DNA from 3 places in the Streptomyces sp. V3I7 genome. Region 1 is predicted to be linked to each of the others. Evidence: riboswitches for the same ligand, from Rfam matches in the RefSeq annotation. Region 1 holds a riboswitch; each other region holds the start of a gene.
The links. A riboswitch is a leader RNA that binds a small molecule or an ion and turns the genes downstream of it on or off. The one in region 1 is predicted to bind cyclic di-AMP.

Region 2: another riboswitch for cyclic di-AMP. It lies ahead of QFZ74_RS03960 (C40 family peptidase); the one in region 1 lies ahead of QFZ74_RS12860 (transglycosylase family protein).
Region 3: another riboswitch for cyclic di-AMP. It lies ahead of QFZ74_RS18280 (transglycosylase SLT domain-containing protein); the one in region 1 lies ahead of QFZ74_RS12860 (transglycosylase family protein).

Annotation. Positions count from the first base shown of each region.
Region 1 covers NZ_JAUSZK010000001.1:2,782,066-2,789,004, forward strand. The annotation lists gene QFZ74_RS12840 (Ppx/GppA phosphatase family protein) at 1-795, opposite strand, end outside; gene QFZ74_RS12845 (DUF501 domain-containing protein) at 792-1,349, opposite strand; gene QFZ74_RS12850 (septum formation initiator family protein) at 1,512-1,988, opposite strand; gene eno (phosphopyruvate hydratase) at 2,148-3,434, opposite strand; gene QFZ74_RS12860 (transglycosylase family protein) at 3,721-4,437, opposite strand; cyclic di-AMP (ydaO/yuaA leader) riboswitch at 4,442-4,610, opposite strand; gene QFZ74_RS12865 (transglycosylase family protein) at 4,809-5,855, opposite strand; gene QFZ74_RS12870 (cytochrome P450) at 6,055-6,939, shown strand, end outside.
Region 2 covers NZ_JAUSZK010000001.1:820,128-827,066, forward strand. The annotation lists gene QFZ74_RS03950 (ATP-dependent Clp protease proteolytic subunit) at 128-763, shown strand; gene QFZ74_RS03955 (hypothetical protein) at 771-1,085, shown strand; cyclic di-AMP (ydaO/yuaA leader) riboswitch at 1,414-1,624, shown strand; gene QFZ74_RS03960 (C40 family peptidase) at 1,628-2,101, shown strand; gene QFZ74_RS03965 (ATP-binding protein) at 2,094-2,561, opposite strand; gene QFZ74_RS03970 (helix-turn-helix transcriptional regulator) at 2,773-3,636, shown strand; gene QFZ74_RS03975 (DUF397 domain-containing protein) at 3,656-3,880, shown strand; gene QFZ74_RS03980 (8-amino-7-oxononanoate synthase) at 3,971-5,098, opposite strand; gene bioB (biotin synthase BioB) at 5,249-6,454, shown strand; gene QFZ74_RS03990 (adenosylmethionine--8-amino-7-oxononanoate transaminase) at 6,447-6,939, shown strand, end outside.
Region 3 covers NZ_JAUSZK010000001.1:3,899,836-3,906,774, reverse strand. The annotation lists gene QFZ74_RS18295 (hypothetical protein) at 1-33, shown strand, start outside; gene QFZ74_RS18290 (IS110 family transposase) at 25-1,227, opposite strand; gene QFZ74_RS18285 (polyprenyl synthetase family protein) at 2,066-3,076, opposite strand; cyclic di-AMP (ydaO/yuaA leader) riboswitch at 3,828-4,007, shown strand; gene QFZ74_RS18280 (transglycosylase SLT domain-containing protein) at 4,013-4,501, shown strand; gene QFZ74_RS18275 (HAD family hydrolase) at 4,559-5,383, opposite strand; partial or broken gene QFZ74_RS18270 (NAD(P)/FAD-dependent oxidoreductase) at 5,538-5,690, opposite strand; partial or broken gene QFZ74_RS18265 (ATP-grasp domain-containing protein) at 5,688-5,996, opposite strand; gene fahA (fumarylacetoacetase) at 6,244-6,939, shown strand, end outside.

The DNA of each region.
Region 1 (6,939 bases):
GGCCCGCTCGGCGTGCGTGGAGTGCAGCAGCCACTCGGTGATCTCGCGGACGCGCTCGCGGGAGAGGCGGGAGTGGTGGATGCGGGCGGAGTCGTACTCGGGCAGCTCCTGGGCGATCGCCGACACCGTGGTGACCGAGCCGGCCAGCCCCACCAGCGTGTGCGCCTCGCGCAGCGGCACGGTCTCCTCGGCGAGGTCGAGGGCGGCCTCGACGTCGGCCCGTATGGCCGCGATCTGCTCCTCGGTGGGCGGGTCGGTGACCGCGCCCTCGTGCACCAGGTGCCGCTCGGTCATCCGCACGCAGCCGACGTCGACGGAGCGGGCGGCGCGGACGTGGTCGTCGCCGACGACGAACTCGGTCGAACCGCCGCCGATGTCCACGACCAGGTACGGCCTGGTCAGGTCCGCGCGGCCGGTCAGCTCGCGGGTGGCGCCGGTGAAGGAGAACTCGGCCTCCTGGTCGCCGGAGATCACCTCGGGCTCGACCCCGAGGATGTCGAGGACACCGCGGACGAAGTCGTCGCGGTTCTCGGCGTCCCGGGAGGCGGAGGTGGCCACGAAGCGCAGCCGCTCGGCACCGAGCTCCTTGATGACCTCGGCGTACTCGCGGCAGGCGGCGAAGGTGCGCTCCAGCGCCTCGGGGGCGAGCCGTCCGGTGCGGTCGACGCCCTGGCCGAGCCGCACGATGGTCATGCGCCGGTCCAGCTCGATCAGTTCACCGGTCTCCGGCTGCACGTCGGCGACGAGCAGCCGGATCGAGTTCGTACCGCAGTCGATGGCGGCGACACGGGTCACTGGGCCTCCTCCTCGGCCTGGGCGGTGCAGGCGTCGTCCGACGCGAGCGTCACGCAGGCGCCCTTGCGCCACCACTCCGGCAGCATCGCGAGGGCCTCGTCGCCGAGCGGGTTCACGCCCGGTCCGGCGGCCAGCGAGTGGGCGACCAGTACGTGCAGGCACTTCACACGGTCCGGCATGCCGCCCGCGCTCGGGAAGTTCTTGAGCTCTTCGATCTCGTCGCGGCGCCGGATGTAGTCCTCGTGCGCGGCGCGGTACGCGGCGGCCAGCTCGGGGTCGGTCCCCAGACGCTCCGTCATCTCCTTCATGACGCCGCCGGCCTCCAGCGTGCCGATGGCCGAGTTGGCCTTCGGGCACGTCAGGTAGTAGAGCGTCGGGAAGGGCGTGCCGTCGGGCAGCCGCGGGGCCGTCTCCACGACGTCCGGCTGTCCGCACGGACACCGGTGCGCGATGGCCCGCAGCCCGCGCGGGGGACGTCCCAGCTGCTGCTTGAAGGCCTCGACGTCCGCGTCGGTGGGCTCGGTGCGCGGAGTGGGCGGCGGAGGCGTTTCCATGACTGTCTTCAGGCTGTCTTTCTCTGTGTCTGTCAGTACTGCGGGTCTGTCAGTGCTGCGGGTCTGTCAGTGCTGCGGGTCTGTCAGTGCTGCGAGGGGCCGCGGGGGGGCTGCGGCACCGTGGGGGCCGGCCACGCGGCTGGTCTCACCAGTGTGCCGGGCTCACCGGTCCGAGGCGTCGGACTTGTCGACCCCGTCCCAGATGTTCGCGTACCAGGGGCGGTCGGCCGCCGTCTCGTCGGTGCGCGCCCGCTGGGCGGCGCCCGGGTCGATCACGACGTATCCGGTCTCGCCGGGGCGCACGTAGTGCAGCCGCTGGCGGATCTGCTGCTCGGCGTACGCGTCGTCCTGCCAGCGCGCCTTCAGGTCGCGCAGCTGCTCGACGCGCTCCCTGGCCTGCTCGCGCTGGCGCTTGAGGTCGGCGATCTCGGCGCGCTGGGAGACGTACTGACGCATCGGATAGGCGAGCGCGACGATCAGCGAGCACAGGACGAGCGCGAGCAGCGCCGCGCGGCCGGTGAGCCGGGAGCGGCGGGCCTGGCGCTTGGTCTGGGAGCGGTAGACACGGGCCGCCGTCTGCTCGCCGAGCAGCCGCAGCCTGGTCGCGGTGGAGAACCGGTCCCGGTCCTTCACAGCCATGTTCCCCGCCTCCCGTTTCACGCGCGTACGTCCCCGCACACGGTACGGGACCGGTACGGGGACGTACGTACGACTGGCGAAGCCTTGCCTAACGGCTCAGCCGGAAGGGGTCAGCCCTTGCTGTGCCCGATGGTCCGCAAAGCGGACGTGCGGGAAGGCTCAGCCCTTGAAGCGCGGGAAGGCGCTGCGGCCGGCGTACACCGCGGCGTCGTCGAGGATCTCCTCGATGCGCAGCAGCTGGTTGTACTTGGCGACGCGGTCCGAGCGGGCCGGGGCGCCGGTCTTGATCTGGCCGCAGTTCACCGCGACGGCCAGGTCGGCGATGGTGACGTCCTCGGTCTCGCCGGAGCGGTGGGACATCATGCACTTGAAGCCGTTGCGCTGGGCCATCTCGACGGCGTCCAGGGTCTCGGTCAGCGAGCCGATCTGGTTGACCTTGACGAGCAGGGCGTTCGCGGAGCCCTCCTCGATGCCGCGGGCCAGGCGCTCGGGGTTGGTGACGAAGAGGTCGTCGCCGACGATCTGGACCTTGTCGCCCAGCTTCTCGGTGATGACGTTCCAGCCGGCCCAGTCGTCCTCGAACAGCGGGTCCTCGATGGAGACGAGCGGGTAGTCCGCGACGAGCTGCTCGTAGTACTCCGTCATCTCGGCGGCGGAGCGCTCCTTGCCCTCGAAGAGGTACTTGCCGTCCTTGTAGAACTCGGAGGCGGCGACGTCGAGCGCGAGGGCGATCTGCTCACCGGGGACGTACCCGGCCTGCTTGATGGCCTCGAGGATGAGGTCGAGGGCCTCGCGGTTGGAGCCGAGGTTCGGGGCGAAGCCGCCCTCGTCGCCGAGGCCGGTGGACAGGCCCTTGGTCTTCAGGACCTTCTTCAGCGTGTGGTAGACCTCGGCGCCCCAGCGCAGGGCCTCGGAGAAGGACTCCGCGCCGATCGGCGCGATCATGAACTCCTGGATGTCCACGTTGGAGTCGGCGTGCGAGCCGCCGTTCAGGATGTTCATCATCGGAACGGGCAGCAGGTGCGCGTTCGGGCCGCCCAGGTAGCGGAAGAGGGGGAGGTCGCTGGCCTCGGAGGCGGCGTGGGCGACGGCGAGGGAGACGCCGAGGATGGCGTTGGCGCCGAGCGAGCCCTTGTTGTCGGTGGCGTCCAGGTCGAACATGGCCTGGTCGATCAGGCGCTGCTCGGTGGCGTCGTAGCCGACGAGCTCCGGTCCGATCTGCTCGATCACGGCGAGGACGGCCTTCTCGACGCCCTTGCCCTGGTAGCGGTTGGGGTCACCGTCGCGGAGCTCGATGGCCTCGAAGGCGCCGGTGGAGGCGCCGGACGGAACGGCGGCACGACCCGTGCTGCCGTCGTCGAGGCCGACCTCGACCTCGACCGTGGGGTTGCCTCGGGAGTCCAGGATTTCCCGGGCTACGACGACGTCGATGGACGGCACGAGCATCTCCTTCTTGGGATGTGACGCTGGGAGTGCGGGGCGCGGGGGCCTCGATGGCCCGGTCCGTGCCCTGCGACTAGAGCCTAACCGCCCGGGGGTGCGGGTCGGCCGACCGACCGCCCCCTGGACACGGCGACCGTAGTACACATTGTTTCCGGGCGGAACAAAGGGGCTGGGGGCGGGTGCAGGCGGGGGAGCATGAGGCGGAAGCAGGGAGCACCGGAAAAAGCAGACCCCGCCCCGGCACGCATGGGGGAATGCGCACGGGGCGGGGAGACTTGGGGGGCGGCTGCTACTTCAGGTGCAGCTGCTGGCCCGGGTAGATGAGGTCGGCGTCCTCGACGATGTCCTTGTTCAGCTCGAACAGCTTCTTCCAGCCGCCCTCGACCTTGTGCTTCTCGGCGATCGAGCCGAGGGTGTCGCCCTTGACGACCTTGTACTCGCCGTCACCCTTCTTGACCTTCTTGCCGGTCGGGGTGCTGACGGTCTTGCTCGCGGCCGGGCGGTCGGTGGAGCGCGTGGCGGCCTGCGGCTCGGCGGCGCGGGCGGTGGTGTCCGGGGTGCTGGTGCTGGTGCCCGCGTTCGTGCCGGTTCCGGTGCTGGTGCTCGTGCTGCCGGAGGTGCCGCCGTTGTACGGGGTGCTCGACAGGCCCGTGCCGCAGTTCGGCCAGGCGCCCTTGCCCTGGGCGGCGAGGACCTTCTCGCCTATCTCGATCTGCTGGGACTTGGTGGCCTTGTCGGCGGTGGCGGCGTACTGCGTGCCGCCGTACGCGGCCCAGGTGGAGGCGGAGAACTGCAGACCGCCGTAGAAGCCGTTGCCAGTGTTGATGGACCAGTTACCGCCGGACTCGCACTGGGCGACGGCGTCCCACTCGGAGGCGGTGGCGGCGGAGGCGTTGCCGGCCGCCATCAGCGGAGCGGCGACGGCGGTGCCGGCGACGCCGGCGAGTGCGAGGGCGCGGATGGCCTTGGCCGGACGGCGGTGCTTGCCCTTGCTGGAAAACAGCATGGATCGATCCCCTCACCGACGCCTGCGAGGTGAGCTGTCGGGTTCGGGCCGGTTGAGTTGCCCGGCCACATCCCTCACGGGACATGGCTTCACCCCGAGCCGGTCACGGCATCAACTGCCGGTTCCGGCACTTACCTTGGGTCCCCCGCTCCTGCCTACGGCGCTTGACGCGACGACTGTTCCCGTACGGCCGCTGGCAGGACTCGGCGTTGCGGCAGCCGGGGCTCGTGGTGACGAGCGGACATGACCGTAGACACGCGATCCGCCGAATTCCAAAGACGATCAGGGCTTCTGAGACTCATCCCACACTTTCACCAAACGGGACATTTAACGCCTAAACGGGGCGTCAACTCCCGCCCCATTTCGCCCGTTCAGGAATCGAAATGCAGGGTCTGACCGGGGGCGATGTGGCTCGGGTCGTCGCCGATGACCTTCTTGTTGCCGGCGTACAGCGCGCGCCATCCGCCGTCCACGTCAAGGGAGTCGGCGATGGACGCGAGGGAGTCACCCTCGCGGACGGTGTAGGCGTGCCGCCCGGCGGAGTGAGCATTCACCCCCTTCGCGTCACTCGTCCCGCTTTCCTCCGCGCTGACGCCACGGTGCCGCCCGCCGCCGACCGACCCGGTGTCGACCAGGCTCCAAGTGCTGCCACTGCGCCACGCGTTGTCGGATTCTTCGGCGCCACGGGAGACCGAGGGCGAACCGTCGCCCGTCCGCGCCTCACTCTTCGCACCGGAAGACGACGACTTGCCGGACTTGCCCGCATTATCGGAGTCGGTCGAGCCGTCACCGACTGCCGCGTCACCCCTCGGTGAGTGCGAGTCCGACGGCGAGGCGTGAGACGCGGAATCGGACGCGGAGCTCTCACCCCGGGAGCCGGAGTCGCCGCCGGAGTCGGATCCGGACGTCTCGCCGGGCGACAGCAGCGAGCCGAGCAGACCGTCCGAGCCGGAGGAGCCGGATGAGTCCGAGGAATCCGACGAATCGCCGGATTGGGACGAACCATCCTTGGAGACGCCGGTGTCGACGTGGACCGAGCTGGAGTCGCTGCTGAGCCCGTAGAGCAGGGCACAGGTCGCCCAGCGCTTCGTGCCCTGGTCGGCGAGGATCTTCTCGGCCACGGCTATCTGCTGCGAACGGCTGGCCTCGTCGGGGCTCGTGGCGTACTGACCGCCGCCGTACTTGTCCCAGTCCTCCTGGGACATCTGAAGGCCGCCGAAGTAACCGTTGCCCGTGTTGGCGCTCCAGGAGCCGCCGCTCTCGCAGTCGGCCACCCTGTCCCACGTCGTGCCGTCCGCCGCGCTGGCACTGGCCGCGCCGAGCAGGGGGATGGCGATGGCAGAGCCGGTCACTCCGGCCGCGACGAGGAGAGCCGGAGCCTGACGGGGGCGACGGTGACGACCGTTCCCGGAGATCATGCGGAAGCCTTTCGTGCGACGGCGTTGACCGGCGCGGCGAAAAAGGCGCACGTGCCGCGCTGACGAGTGAACGTATAGGCACACGATCACTAGTCACAAGTTCGATGCGCAGAGATCACGTGAAGATCACAGCGCCTCCCACACAATCCCCCACCGGCCGCCGATATCCGGATACAGCGGACTCCGTCACCCCCTCTCCATGCCCGCGCGGACGCCCGTCCGCTCCGGTTACGGTCGTGCTGTGAACGCCCCGAACACCGCCCCCGAACTCTTCACCTGGGAATTCGCCAGCGATCCCTACCCGGCCTACGCCTGGCTGCGCGAGCACGCCCCGGTCCACCGGACGCGGCTGCCCAGCGGGGTCGAGGCCTGGCTCGTGACCCGGTACGCCGACGCCCGCCAGGCGCTCGCGGACAAGCGGCTGTCGAAGAACCCCGAGCACCATGCCGAGGACGCGCACGGCAAGAGCAAGACCGGCATTCCGGGCGAGCGCAGTGCCAACCTCATGACGCATCTGCTCAACATCGACCCGCCGGACCACACCCGGCTGCGGCGGCTCGTCTCCAAGGCGTTCACTCCGCGCCGCGTCGCCGAATTCGAGCCCCGCGTCCAGGAGTTGACGGACGATCTGATCGACCGGTTCGCCTCCCGGGGCGAGGCCGACCTCATCCACGAGTTCGCCTTCCCCCTCCCCATCTACGCCATCTGCGACCTGCTCGGCGTCCCGCGCGAGGACCAGGACGACTTCCGCGACTGGGCCGGGATGATGATCCGGCACGGCGGCGGTCCGCGCGGTGGTGTCGCCCGGTCGGTGAAGAAGATCCGCGGCTACCTCGCCGACCTCATCCACCGCAAGCGCGGCGACCTAGGCGATGACCTCATCTCGGGCCTGATCCGCGCCTCCGACCACGGCGAGCACCTCACCGAGAACGAGGCCGCCGCGATGTGCTTCGTGCTGCTGTTCGCCGGCTTCGAGACGACCATCAACCTCATCGGCAACGGCATGTACGCCCTGCTGCGCCACCCCGAGCAGCGCGCCCGCCTCCAGGAGTCGATCGAGCGCGGCGAGTCCGCGCTGCTCGAC
Region 2 (6,939 bases), 2.0 Mb from region 1:
TCCCCTGCTCGGCCGCGACCGCCGGACGCAGGCGCCTCCCTTTCCCCACGCCTGTACGTCCTGTACGTTTTTTACAGGAGCGCAGAGAACTCTGCCGGAGGCGGCGCCCGCCGCCAGGAGGTATGCCGTGATCCGATCGTCCGCCCGATATGTCCTGCCCGAGTTCACCGAGCGCACGAGCGCCGGCCAACGCACGCTCGATCCGTACGCCAAGCTGCTGGAGGAGCGGATCGTCTTCCTCGGCACGCCGGTCGACGACACCTCGGCGAACGACGTGACAGCGCAGTTCATGCACCTGGAGCACCGGTCGCCGGACCAGGACATCTCGCTGTACATCAACTCCCCCGGCGGCTCGTTCAGCGCGATGACGGCGATCTACGACACGCTGCGGTACGTCACCTGCGACGTGGAGACCATCTGCCTGGGGCAGGCCGGCGCGTCCGCGGCGGTGCTGCTCGCGGCCGGCACCCCGGGCAAACGGTACGTCCTGCCGGGCGCGCGGATCGTGATCGAGCAGCCGTCGCTGCCGGATCCGGTGCACGGCCAGCCGAGCGATCTCGCCATCCAGGCCGCGGAGTTGACCCGGATCCGCGCCCTGCTGGAGGAGCTGCTCGTACGCCATACGGGGCGGTCCCCGGATCAGGTCAGCCATGACCTGGAGCGGGACCTCATCCTCGACGCCCGGGGCGCGCTGGAGTACGGGCTGGTGGACGGCGTCGTCCCCAGCCGCAAGGCGTCGCGCACGGCGCCGGACGCGGAGTGAGGGGCCGATGCTGCCGCCGGAACTGCCGCCCCTGCCCGCGCTGACCCGCGCCGAGGGCGAGTTGATCGACCGTTACCTGGAGGCGGTCGATCTGCTGGGCCGGATCAACCCGGCCGGCAACACGGGGACGTACGGCGGACTGCGGGCCGCGCAGGCCCTGGTCCGCACGGCCGTCGCGCTGCGGGACGCGCTCGCGCTGATGCACCGTCGCGGCGAGACCGAGCTGCACAACGCCACCTTGGCGCGGGCGCTGCGCGTCCTGGACGGCGAGCGCCGAACGGCCCGGGTGAGCGTGCCGCCGCCGCCCGACCGCACGCACTGACACCGCCCCGCTCGGCACGGCCGGAATCGACGCGACACGACTATGACGAAACGGACCAAATGACGTACCCCTGTTCGGAGTAGACGACCATCCTTTTTTGGCACCGTGCGGGTTGCACGGCGTGCGCGCGCGAAGGGGGCGCCGAAGTGCTTCCGCGCTGGTCCGGGGGTGCGTCACCCCCGGACCCGGAGACCCGTACGGGGCAGTGTCCACCCGAACGGGCGCCCAGTGAGCAACTCCACAAATGCCCGGTTCCACTCGGATTTTCGGACTTCCGTGAGTGAAGATCCGTGTCTGACGACAAGCCCCCGCCACCGCGGCGGGGCGGTCCGGGCGGACGCCGAGTCCTGCCGCCGCCCGGACGACCGGTCGACGGAAGTGGATCGGCAGGAGTGGAGGACCCAGGCAAGACGGGTCGCCGCAGCGGACGTCCGTCCGCGGTGAGCGGTCCTTGGGGTGAAGTCGCGGGAACGCGACCGGGCAACTTCGCCAGCCCGAATCCGACAGGTCATCCTTCACAGGCGGCTGACGAAGGGTTGCGTATGACCGCGCTCAATCGTGTCCCGTCGCTTGTGTTCCGGGCGGGTACCGCCTCGGCGCTCACCATCGCCGCGGTGAGCGGCTCCATCGTCGTGCCGGGCCTCACCGCCGAAGCCGCTGCCGCCACGACGGCACACAAGGCACTCCAGATCGCCGCGTCCAAGAGGGGTGCCCCGTACTTGTGGGGTGCCACCGGACCTCGCCGCTTCGACTGCTCCGGGCTGACGCTGTACTCGTTCAAGAAGGCGGGCAAGCGCCTGCCGCGTACGGCCGCCCAGCAGTACAACCGCACACGCCACGTCTCGGCCGGCCACCGCAAGGCCGGGGACCTGGTCTTCTTCCATTCCGGGTCCAGCGTCTACCACGTCGGCATCTACGCCGGTAAGGGCCGGATCTGGCACGCTCCGAAGACCGGGGACGTGGTCAGACTCCAGAAGATCTGGACGAGGAACGTCTGGTACGGCCGGGTCAGCTGACCCGGCCTTTTCTGTCGGCGGCGGCGCCTTCCCGGGGCGCCGTCACCACCCACGGCAGCTCGATGGAGACGGTCTTGCCGCCCTCGCGGGTGGGCCGGATGCGCATCCTGCCGCCGCACTCGGCGGTAAGGCAGCGGATGATGACCATCCCGCGCCCGTTGTCCTGCTGGACGGCGGCGGGAAGTCTCTTCGGCAGGCGCGGGTGGCTGTCCGTCACACCGATGCGCAGCCGTTCGTCACGATCGAGGGCGACGTCCACCGTGAAGGTGGGTGACTGCCCGAGGGTGTGCTGTACGGCGTTGGTGGCCAGTTCGGAGACGATCAGCCGGACGGTGTCGACGACGTCCGTGTCCGACGCCAGCCCCCACTCCGCGAGCGTGCCCACGACATAGGTGCGGGCGGCGGAGACCGAGGCGGGATCGCTCGGCAGCGTGAGGGATGCTTCCAGATGGTCTGCCATGGCGACGCCGTCCCTTTCCCACGGAACCGCGGCCCGCCAAGGAGCGGATGGTTCGAGTACGGTCCCGGACTGGTGCTCGTCGCCAGACTGCCACTGCCACGTCGGTCAGAGGGGCGATCCACCAAGATATGCATATATCTGTCGCCCAATGCGGTGAACTCTGCGACGGCGGAGCGTATTCGGGCGCCTCGGAAGAGGTAGGGAGGAGCCCATGCAGCACGGTCCCGCGGTGCGCCGGCGGAAACTGGGTGCCGAATTGCGTGCCCTGCGTGCCGGCGCCTGTCTCACGAGCGGCGAGGCGGCCCGGCTGGTGGGCTGGCACCAGTCGAAGGTGAGCCGTATCGAGACGGGCGCGAGCGGCGTGAAACCGGCGGACGTGCGGTCACTCCTGGACATCTACGGAGTGACCGACGGCCAACTGCGCGAGTTCTTACTCGCGTTGGCGTATTCCGAGAGCGGCGGCGGCCGCGACCACTGGTGGCACGCGTACCGGGGCGTCCTGCCGCCCGCCTACCGGGACTTCATCAGCCTGGAGTCGCAGGCGAGCGGGATGCGCACACTGGAGACCTCGGTGATCCCCGGGCTGCTCCAGACGTCCGAGTACGCCCGTGCGGTGACCAGGGCCGCAGTGGGCCGGACGGACGACGAACCCGACGACGAGCGGCTGGACGCCCTGGTGGAGGTGCGCCTCGCCCGGCAGGACGTCCTGCGCTCACCGCGGCCCCTTCAGCTGACCGCCGTCCTGGACGAGGCGGTGCTGCGGCGGGAGGTCGGCGGGCCGGAGGTGATGGCGCGGCAGCGGCGGCGGCTGGTCGAGGCGGCCCGGTTGCCCCAAGTCACGCTCCAGGTACTGCCGTTCGCTGCGGGAGCACATATCGGCATCACCGGTCCTTTCGTTATCTTCTCATTTCCGAGCACTTCTGATCTGGATGTGGTCGTTCTCGACCACTTGACGAGTAGCCTCCATCTCGAACGGAAAGAAGACCTCCAGGCCTACTCGGAGGCCTTCGACTCCCTTCGGATACACGCGCTTTCACCCGAGGACTCGTTGGATTACCTCGCCGGGACAGGGTGACCGCGCATAAGGAGGCACCATGTCAGCACTGCCTCGGATCGTCCCCTCCAGTACCGATCTGTACGGCGTGCGATGGCTGCGCAGCAGCTACAGCACGGGAGCCAACAACTGCGTGGAGACGGCCCGGCCGCGCTCCGGTCCCCCGGCCGGACTGCTCGCCGTACGCGACTCCAAGGACCCGGCCGGGCCGGCGCTGCTCTTCTCCCCCGGGAGCTGGGCGGCCTTCCTCGCCGGGCTGCGCTGAGCCTCGTACGCCCCGATCCCGTCCGCCCCCGCCGATCAGCTCCCGCCGATCAGCTCCCCGGACCGCGACGCACGGTCGTGTCACGCCGACTCATGACCGCGCCTCGACGATCAGCCGCACCGCGCGCTCGATCTCGGCCCGGGACAGGTCCGCACGGGCGGTCAGCCTCAGCCGTGAGATGCCGTCGGGCACGGAAGGAGGACGGAAACAGCCCACGGCCAGACCCGCCGTACGGCAGTCCGCGGCCCAGCGGACGGCCCCCTCGGGGGACGGCGCGCGCACCGAGACCACCGCGGCGTCCGGACGTACCGCTTCCAGACCCGCGGCGGTCAGGCGCGCGTGCAGCTCGGCGGCGACCTCGCGCGCGCGTGCCGCCCGCTCGGGCTCGCGACGCAGCAGTCTGACGGCCGCCAGGGCCGCGCCCGCCGCGGCCGGGGCGAGCCCCGTGTCGAAGATGAACGTCCGGGCGGCGTTGACCAGATGGCCGATCACCCGGGCCGGGCCGAGCACCACGCCGCCCTGGCTGCCCAGCGACTTGGACAGCGTGGCCGTGACGACGACGTCGTCGGCGCCCGCGAGAGCGGCGGCCCGTGCGGCTCCGCGGCCGCCGTCGCCCAGCACCCCGAGCCCGTGCGCGTCGTCGACGAGCAGTCCCGCGCCGTGCTCCCGGCAGGCGGCGACGAGAGCGGCGAGCGGCGCGGCGTCGCCGTCGACGGAGAACACCGTGTCGGAGACGACGACCGCGGGCCCGTCGTGCGTGTCCAGCGCCTTGCGTACGGCGTCCGGGTCGGCGTGCGCCACGACCTGGGTGGCGCCCCGGGCCAGCCGGCAGCCGTCGATCAGGGAGGCGTGGTTGCCCGCGTCGGAGACCAGGAGGGAGCCGTGCGGGCCCAGCGCGGTGACCGCGGCGAGGTTGGCGGCATAGCCGGAGGAGAAGACCAGGGCGGCCTCGAAGCCGCAGAAGTCGGCGAGTTCACGCTCGAGTTCGGTGTGCAGCTCGGTGGTGCCGGTGACCAGCCGGGAGCCGGTGGAGCCGCCGCCCCACGTGCGTGCGGCCGCCGTGGCGCCCTCGATGACCTCGGGATGGCGGGCCAGGCCCAGGTAGTCGTTGCTCGCCAGGTCGAGCAGCGGCGAGTCGGCGGGGCGGGGCCGCAGGGTCCGTACGAGACCGGCCCTCCGGCGCGCCTCCGCCTGGCCGTCGATCCAGCCGAACGCCATGGCTCCTCCGGGGGAGTACGAGGTCAGTGAACCGACACTAGCCGGACGACCGGGTGTCCGTGATGTGGCAATACCCACACACTCCGAACGGGCTTCGTTGTGCGAACGATCCTTGGCCGGGGCAGGTTCCTTAGGACAGGATCGGGCCTCATGGACCTCCTGAACACGCTGCTGGACAAGGGGCTTCGGCGCGAGCTGCCGACCCGTGACGAGGCACTCGCCGTGCTGGCCACCTCCGACGACGACCTGCTCGATGTGGTGGCCGCGGCCGGCAAGGTGCGCCGGTACTGGTTCGGCCGGCGCGTGAAACTGAACTACCTGGTCAACCTGAAGTCCGGCCTGTGCCCGGAGGACTGCTCCTACTGCTCGCAGCGCCTCGGCTCGAAGGCCGGGATCCTCAAGTACACCTGGCTCAAGCCGGACGAGGCCTCCCAGGCCGCGGCGGCGGGCCTGGCCGGGGGCGCCAAGCGGGTCTGCCTGGTGGCCAGCGGGCGCGGTCCGACGGACCGGGACGTGGACCGGGTGTCGGACACCATCAAGGCGATCAAGGAGCAGAACGAGGACGTCGAGGTGTGCGCCTGCCTCGGCCTGCTCTCGGACGGCCAGGCCGACCGGCTGCGGGCGGCGGGCGCGGACGCGTACAACCACAACCTCAACACGTCCGAGGGAACGTACGCCGACATCACGACCACGCACACGTACGCCGACCGGGTGGACACGGTGCGGAAGGCGCACGCGGCCGGACTGTCCGCGTGTTCGGGTCTGATCGCGGGCATGGGCGAGAGCGACGAGGACCTGGTCGACGTCGTCTTCTCGCTGCGCGAGCTCGACCCCGACTCGGTGCCGGTCAACTTCCTGATCCCGTTCGAGGGCACGCCGCTCGCCAAGGAGTGGAACCTCACCCCGCAGCGCTGTCTGCGCATCCTCGCGATGGTGCGGTTCGTCTGCCCGGACGTCGAGGTGCGGATCGCCGGCGGCCGCGAGGTGCACCTGCGCGGCATGCAGCCCCTCGCGCTGCACCTGGCCAACTCGATCTTCCTGGGCGACTACCTGACCAGCGAGGGCCAGGCGGGCAGGGCCGACCTGGAGATGATCGCCGACGCCGGTTTCGAGGTGGAGGGCGCCGGGGAGGTGACGCTGCCGGAGCACCGGGCGGCGGCCGGAGGCGGCTGCGGATCGCATGCCGCGGCGGGCTGCGGGTCGGAGGCCGGTGCGGGCTGCGGGTCGCACGAGGGGGGCGCCGGGGCCGGGGTCTGCGGTCCGGTCGCCGACACGGCGGCGGTGAACGAGCCGCGTACCGACCTGGTGGCCGTACGCCGCCGGGGTGCGGGCACGGACCTCGCGCCCAATGCCTGACCGCTCGGAGCTGTCCCAGCTGTCGGATCTGTCGGAGCTCTCTGTGCCGGAGCTGCTGGAGCTCGACCGGCGGCACGTGTGGCATCCGTACGGCCCGATGCCCGGACGCGTGGAACCGCTCGTCGTGGAGTCGGCGAGCGGGGTCCGGCTGCGGCTCGCGGACGACTCGGGCGAGCTCGTCGACGGCATGTCGTCGTGGTGGTCGGCCGTGCACGGCTACAACCACCCGGTCCTCAACGAGGCCGCGCGCGAGCAGCTGGGCCGGATGAGCCACGTGATGTTCGGCGGCCTCACGCACGAGCCGGCGGTACGCCTGTCGAAGCTCCTTGTCGACATGTCGCCCGAGGGGCTTGAGCACGTGTTCCTCGCCGACTCCGGGTCGGTGTCGGTCGAGGTCGCGGTCAAGATGTGCCTGCAGTACTGGCGTTCGCTCGGCCGGCCCGAGAAGCGCCGGCTGATGACCTGGCGCGGCGGCTACCACGGCG
Region 3 (6,939 bases), 1.1 Mb from region 1:
GAAGCACGGCGGGCTCTCGGCGATTCAGCCTGACCTGGCGGGTTGGGGTTCGTAGAAAGTTCCGTCGCGGAGCATCGCGAAGAGGACGTCTGCCCGTCGTCTGGCGAGGCAGAGCAGGGCCTGGGTGTGGTGCTTGCCCTGGGCGATCTTCTTGTCGTAGTAGGCCCGTGATGCCGGGTCGCCCAGGGCTGCGAACGCGGAGAGGAAGAAGGCCCTCTTGAGCTGCTTGTTTCCTCTCCTGGAGGGCTGTTCGCCGCGGATCGAGGACCCGGAACTGCGGGTTGCCGGGGCGAGACCTGCGTAGGCGGCGAGGTGGCCGGCGGTCGGGAAGGTGCTGCCGTCACCGACCTCGATCAGGATCCTGGCTCCGGTCCTGACGCCGATTCCCGGCATGGACGTCAGGACCTTCGAAAGAGGGTGGGCCTCCAGGAGTTCCTCGATCCGCCCGGCCAGGAGTTTGCGCTGGTCAAGGACTGCGGTCAGGGATCCGGCCAGGCTCGGGACGATCAGCGCGGCTGCCTCGGTGCCCGGAACGGTGACGGTCTGCTCGTCCAACGCGGTGAAGATGTCCTCGACCAGTCGCTCGGCCATCCGCGGGGCCTTCGGCCGTAACAGCGTGACCAGCCGCCGCCGTCCGGCCTTGCGGATCTGGGCCGGTGAACCGAACCGCTCCAGCAAGGCCAGCACCGCAGGGTGCTGCAACCGCGGCCCCAGCACCCGTTCCAGTGACGGATGGATCTGCGTCAGCAGGCCGTGCAACCGGTTCGCGACCCTGGTGGCCTCTCCGGCCAGATCGTCGTCGAAGCCCACGATCATCTCCAGCTCGGCGATCGTCTCGTCCTCGCCGTCGATGGCTCGCAGCGTGTGAGGCATCGCGCGGGCCGCGTCCGCGATGATGAACGCGTCCTTCGCGTCCGTCTTCGCCTCACCCGGGTAGAGGTCGGCGATCCGCCGCATCGTCAACCCGGGCAGATAGGCGACCAGACAGCCCAAGTCTCGTGCGACTGCCAGCGGCAGGGCGCCGATCGAGGCCGGCTGGTCGACGACGACCAGCACCGTTCCGTGCTTGGCCTTCAACTTGGCGAACAGTTCGCGGAGCTTGGGTTCGGTGTTGGGCAGTCGCTTGTCGAACGCCTTCTTCCCGGCTGGTGTGACGGCGGTGGCGTGGTGTTCGCCCTTGCCGACGTCCAGGCCGAGGAAGACGTCGATGTCGCCGGTGTCGATCACGTGCAGGCCCCTCCATCACGCTTTCGTCCGGCCTGCCTCGGCACCGAGCTGCCACATCCACGTTACGGAGAGCTCTTCCGGCTCGGGTGAAGCCGGTGCTCAAGCCCCTCATCAGCGGTCCGTCGATGCCTCCGGACCCGGTGACACCACCCCCCGGATCATCAACAACAGGAGGGGGAAGTCATGCCGGACCCGAAGGCCGGAGGCCCCATAGCGGAGCCACCAAAAAGGTAACGGGGGGGGCCGCTCTGCGCCGGGGGGGGGCTCTGCGGGGCGCGCTCTCTGCGGGGAGGCCGCTCTGCGCGGGGGGGGGCGCTGCGAGGTGGGGACCCGCCCTGCGAGGTCGGGGGGCCGCCCAGCGAGGTCGGGGGGCCGCCCAGCGAGGTTGGGGGCCCACCCAGCGAGGTTGGGGGCCCACCCAGCGGGGGCCGGAGATCCGGCCTGTGGGGGCCCGGCGGCGCTTCCGGAGGCACGCAAGGTTAGCGAGGGCCACGGCGGCAGGGGAGGTCGCGGGCGGCAGGGGAAGCGCACAAGGACCGCAGCGGTGCAGGGGGCGCAGGACCCAGGAGCCGCAGGGGCGCGAGGCCCAGGCCCAGGCCCAGGCCCACAGCGATGCAAGCAACGCGGGGCCCGAGAGCCGCAGGGGTGCAGGGGGCGCAGCCCCCGCCGGGGTTCGGGGCGGAGCCCCGGGGCGGGACTTCTCTGCCCACCGAGACGGGTGGGCGGGTGGGCAACCCCCAGGCCCCACCGGGCGGAAAGGGGCCCCCTCCGGGGTCCGGGGCGGAGCCCCGGGGGTGTGGGGGACCTCCCTACCCACCGAGACGGGTGGGTGGGTGGGCTACCCCGCCCGATGAACCACCGCGTCACACAACGCCAGCAACGCCGACTTCGCCCCACACTCCGGCAACGGAGCCAACGCAGCCCGCGCGTCCTCGACGTACCGCACCGTGTCCCGCCGCGCCTGCTCCAACGCCGGGTGCACCCGAAGCGCGGCCAGCGCCTCCGCGAGCCGGTCGTCGTCGGACAGGTCGGAGTCGAGGAGCTCGCAGAGCGCGATGTCCTCCGGCTCCCCCAACCGCGCCGCCCGCTCACGCAGCCGCAGCACCGGCAGGGTCGGAATCCCCTCGCGCAGATCCGTCCCCGGCGTCTTCCCGGAGTCGCGCGACTCGGACGCGATGTCGAGTACGTCGTCCGCCAGCTGGAAGGCGACGCCCAGCCGCTCGCCGTACTGCGTGAGGACGTCCATGACCGACTCGTCCGCACCGGACATCATCGCGCCGAACCGGCACGACACCGCCACCAGCGAACCCGTCTTGCCGCTCAGCACGTCCAGGTAGTGCTCGACCGGGTCCCGGCCGTCCGACGGCCCCGCCGTCTCCTGGATCTGCCCGGTGACCAGCCGTTCGAACGACAGGGACTGCAGCCGTACCGCCTCGGGACCGAGCTCGCCGAGCATCTGCGTGGCACGGGCGAACAGGAAGTCACCGGTGAGGACCGCGACGGAGTTGCTCCAGCGGGTGTTGGCGCTGTCCACGCCACGCCGCACCGACGCCTCGTCCATCACGTCGTCGTGGTACAGCGTCGCGAGATGGGTCAGTTCCACGACCACCGCCGACGGCACGACACCCGGCGCGTACGGGTCACCGAACTGCGCCGCGAGCATCACGAGCAGCGGCCGGAAGCGCTTTCCACCTGCCAGCACCAGGTGTCGCGCTGCCTCTGTTATGAACGCGACCTCGCTCTTGGTCGCCTCCAGCAGACCTTCCTCGACAGCCGTCAATCCGGCCTGGATATCGGCTTCCAAGGCCTCGTCCCGCACGCTCAGCCCGAACGTCCCGACGACGGTCACGGAGGATCTCCTGTCTGCAGGTGCCTGCTGGCGCTTTTACGGCTTGTCCGAACTGCTGGCGATTACGCGCTTTGTCGATTGGTCGCAGCCATCACACAAGTCAGCGTATCTGGTCAGGTTTCGATCACCGATATCACCCACCCACCCCCACCCCCGACTTCACCCGAGCGGGAGGTACCCCCACCGCCCGAGCCCTACCGGATCACGACCGCTATGTCCTTGATGGTTCGAAATGAACCGATATTCAACGACCCAACGGGATGCACCCCGCTTCGCCACCCCACCCGCCCGCCTGGCGCACTCCTTACCCGACGACACCCCCACCACACCCCACCCGCCCCTGCCAGCGTGACGAACGTCTCCCGCCACCCGCGCACCCACGTGACACCTTCCGCCAGAGAGGCGACCCCTGCCCCATTCCATACCCCTCTGTCCGATTTGCCGCTCTTGCTATTCCAATTCCCCTTATCCCCTTTAGTGAGACATAAGGTCCACTGCCGTCGCCCGTGAATTGGGTCACCCGCACGACATGAGTGCATATGCACGACACTTCGGACACCGACCCTCATCCCCCTTGTCGTGCACGGCAGTTGAGCTTCCCCGCCCCAAAAGGATCAAGAACCCCATAACCCTCGCACCAAGGTCATTTCGGACGAGAAGTGATTCGGGCACTTGTTCCGGACATGTGCTCTCGCATAACTTCCCGGCCTGTCGGGCGGACGCCTAATCCTGCCGCCGCCCTTCGTGACCCATCGACACATCGACGAACTCGCGTACGGCAGGAGCGGGGGACCCAGATCAGTCGCCGGACCGGACGGCCCATGCCGCACCGGTACGGCTCGGGGTGAAGTCGTGCCGCCTGACGGCGGCGCGGCCGGGCACCTCCCCGCCCGAACCCGACAGCTCACCTCGCAGGCGCCGGAGAGGAAGTCCGCCATGTCCGCTGCCCAGCAGCACCGCCGTACCCGCACCAACCGCATCGCCCGCGCCGCCGCCGTGGCCGGCACCGGCGCCGCCGTGCTCGCCGTCTCGCTGATCGGCGCCACCGGCGCCTCCGCGGCCACGCCCACCCAGGCCAAGACGGCCGCCGCGGCCACCGTCTACCCCAACAACCTCGACGGCTGGATCCGCGAGTCGCTCCACGTGATGGCCCAGAAGGGCATCCCGGGCACCTACAACGGCATCTACCGCAACATCATCCGCGAGTCCTCGGGCAACCCGAACGCCATCAACCTGTGGGACTCCAACGCCGCGAAGGGCATCCCGTCCAAGGGCCTGCTCCAGGTGATCAACCCGACGTTCAACACGTACCACGTGTCCGGTACGTCCTGGAACATCTACGACCCGGTCGCGAACATCACCGCCGCGTGCAACTACGCCGCCGCGCGCTACGGCACGATAGACAACGTCTTCGGCGCGTACTGACGGGTCGACACCCCCTGAGCCCCCGCGATGCCGGCCCGACCGACCGGGCCGGCGTCGTCAGCTCCGGGGAAAGCTCCAGGGAAACAGTCTTTCGAGGACGACGGCGATGCCGTCGTCCTCGTTCGACGTGGTGACCTCGTCGGCCACCGCCTTGAGTTCCGGATGGGCGTTGGCCATCGCCACCCCGTGGGCCGCCCAGGCGAACATGGGGAGGTCGTTGGGCATGTCCCCGAAGGCGACGGCGTGTCCGGCGCTCAGCCCCAGATGGCCGGCGGCGAGCGCCAGCCCGGTCGCCTTGGTGACCCCGCAGGGCTGGAGCTCCACCGTGCCGGGCCCCGACATGGTGACCGTCGCCAGCGAGCCCACGACCGCGCGCGCCGTCGCCGCCAACTCGTCGTCGGACAGCGTGTGATGGCGCAGCAGCACCTTGCTGATCGGCTCGCACCACAGGTCGTCGCGCCGCTGGACCCGTACCGCGGGCAGCGTCGGGTGCGGCATCAGATAGCCGGGCTCGATGAGCGTGAGCCCGTCCACCCCGTCCTGGTCGACTGCGGCGTACACCTGCCCGACCTCGGCCTCGATCTTGCCGAGCGCGGTCTCGGCCAGTTCCCGGTCCAGGGTGACCGACCACAGCAGGCGTTCGGCAGCGGCGTCGTACACCTGCGCGCCCTGGCCGCACACCGCGAGCCCGGTGCAGCCGAGGGCGTCGAGCAGCGGCCGCACGCGCGGCGCCGGGCGTCCCGTCACCACGAGGTGGCGGGCGCCGGCCGCCGCCACCCGCGCCAGCGCGGCGAGGGTGCGGTCGGAGATGGTGTCGTCGCCACGCAGGAGCGTTCCGTCCAGGTCCGTGGCGACGAGTGAATATGCGGGGGGTGCGGCCATGATCAGAGAATACGGACATCGCGCCCCCACGACTCATCGTGCAGCTCACCGCCCTTTCGGACAGCGGTTCTTGCCCTCCTCCCCTCCCCAAGTCGCCCCTGAGCGGCGCCTGATGGCGATGCGGTACGGCGTCGAGGCGGCGGACTGAAGCCCCTCAGCCGTGCGCCGCCGCGAGGTGTTTCGCCAGGCGCGGCGAGGCGAACTCCGTACCGCAGACGAACCGCATCACCGGGCCGTAGGACGCCGCGGCGGGCAGGCCGGTGACGTACAGGCCGGGCACCGAAGAGACATAGCCGCCGCCGAGCTTCGCCACGAGAACCACCACCACGCAGGCGGTGGGGACGAGCACGGTGGGGCGCCCGATGCGGCGCCCGATACGCAGCAGACCCTCGACCAGGCGCCCGGGGTCCTCCGCCCCGCTCGTCGGCCAGACGAAGGCCCGCTGCAGATAACGGGACGCGGCCGCCGGCGTGTAACGGTCCTCCGTGATCGCGTACACGGGGACGCCCAGGCGGCCCAGGCTGCGGATCGCGCCGACACCACCATGGTGCAGCGGATAGTCGCCGAACTTCACGATCAGGGCCGGCACTTCACGGTCGGCCTCGAACGGCACGCTGACGGCGCTCCTGGCCACGGGTCCCCCCACGTGTCCCCCCTACGACCGGACCCACCCCGCCCGTTTCCCCCAAAGGACGCTAAGCCGGAATTGAACCCTCCGACAATACCTATTCGGACATTGCGAACTCTTTAGACACTGCCCAAGACACACGACGCCCCCGTAACGTGTGCCGCGACTACCTGGAACGTCGGTCCCTGCACGGCACGGCCGAGAGTTGAGAGTGAGGCAGCACCCCATGCCCCTGCCCCCCTTCGACATCCCCGAGGGTGATCCCTTCGGGCCGCACAACCTCCCCTACGGCGTCTTCTCGCCGTCCGGCAGCCAGGAGCGGACGGTCGGCGTCCGGCTCGGCGATCATGTGCTCGACGCGGGCGCGGCGGCCCGCGCGCTCGGCTCGCCGCACGCCGGTCTGCTCGCCCGCCCGAGCCTCGACGCGCTGCTCGCGGCGGGCCGTCCGGTCTGGTCGGACGTCCGGCGCGCCATGAGGGAGTGGGTGACGACGCCCGAGCACCAGGAGGCCCTCGCCCCCTGCTTCCACCCCCTGTCCACGGTGACCCTGCACCTGCCCTTCCAGGTCGCCGACTACGTCGACTTCTACTCCTCGGAGCACCACGCCCGGAACGTGGGCCAGATCTTCCGCCCGGACGCCGAGGACTCGCTCACCCCCAACTGGAAGCACCTGCCGATCGGTTACCACGGCCGCTCCGGCACCGTCGTGGTCTCCGGCACCGACGTCGTACGGCCCTCGGGACAGCGGAAGGCTCCCGCCGACGCCGCCCCCGTCTTCGGCCCGTCGATCCGGCTGGACATCGAGGCCGAGGTCGGCTTCGTGGTCGGCGTGCCCTCGGAGCTGGGCAGCCCGGTCCCGCTGGACGGCTTCCGGGAGCACGTCTTCGGCCTGTGCCTGCTGAACGACTGGTCCGCACGGGACATCCAG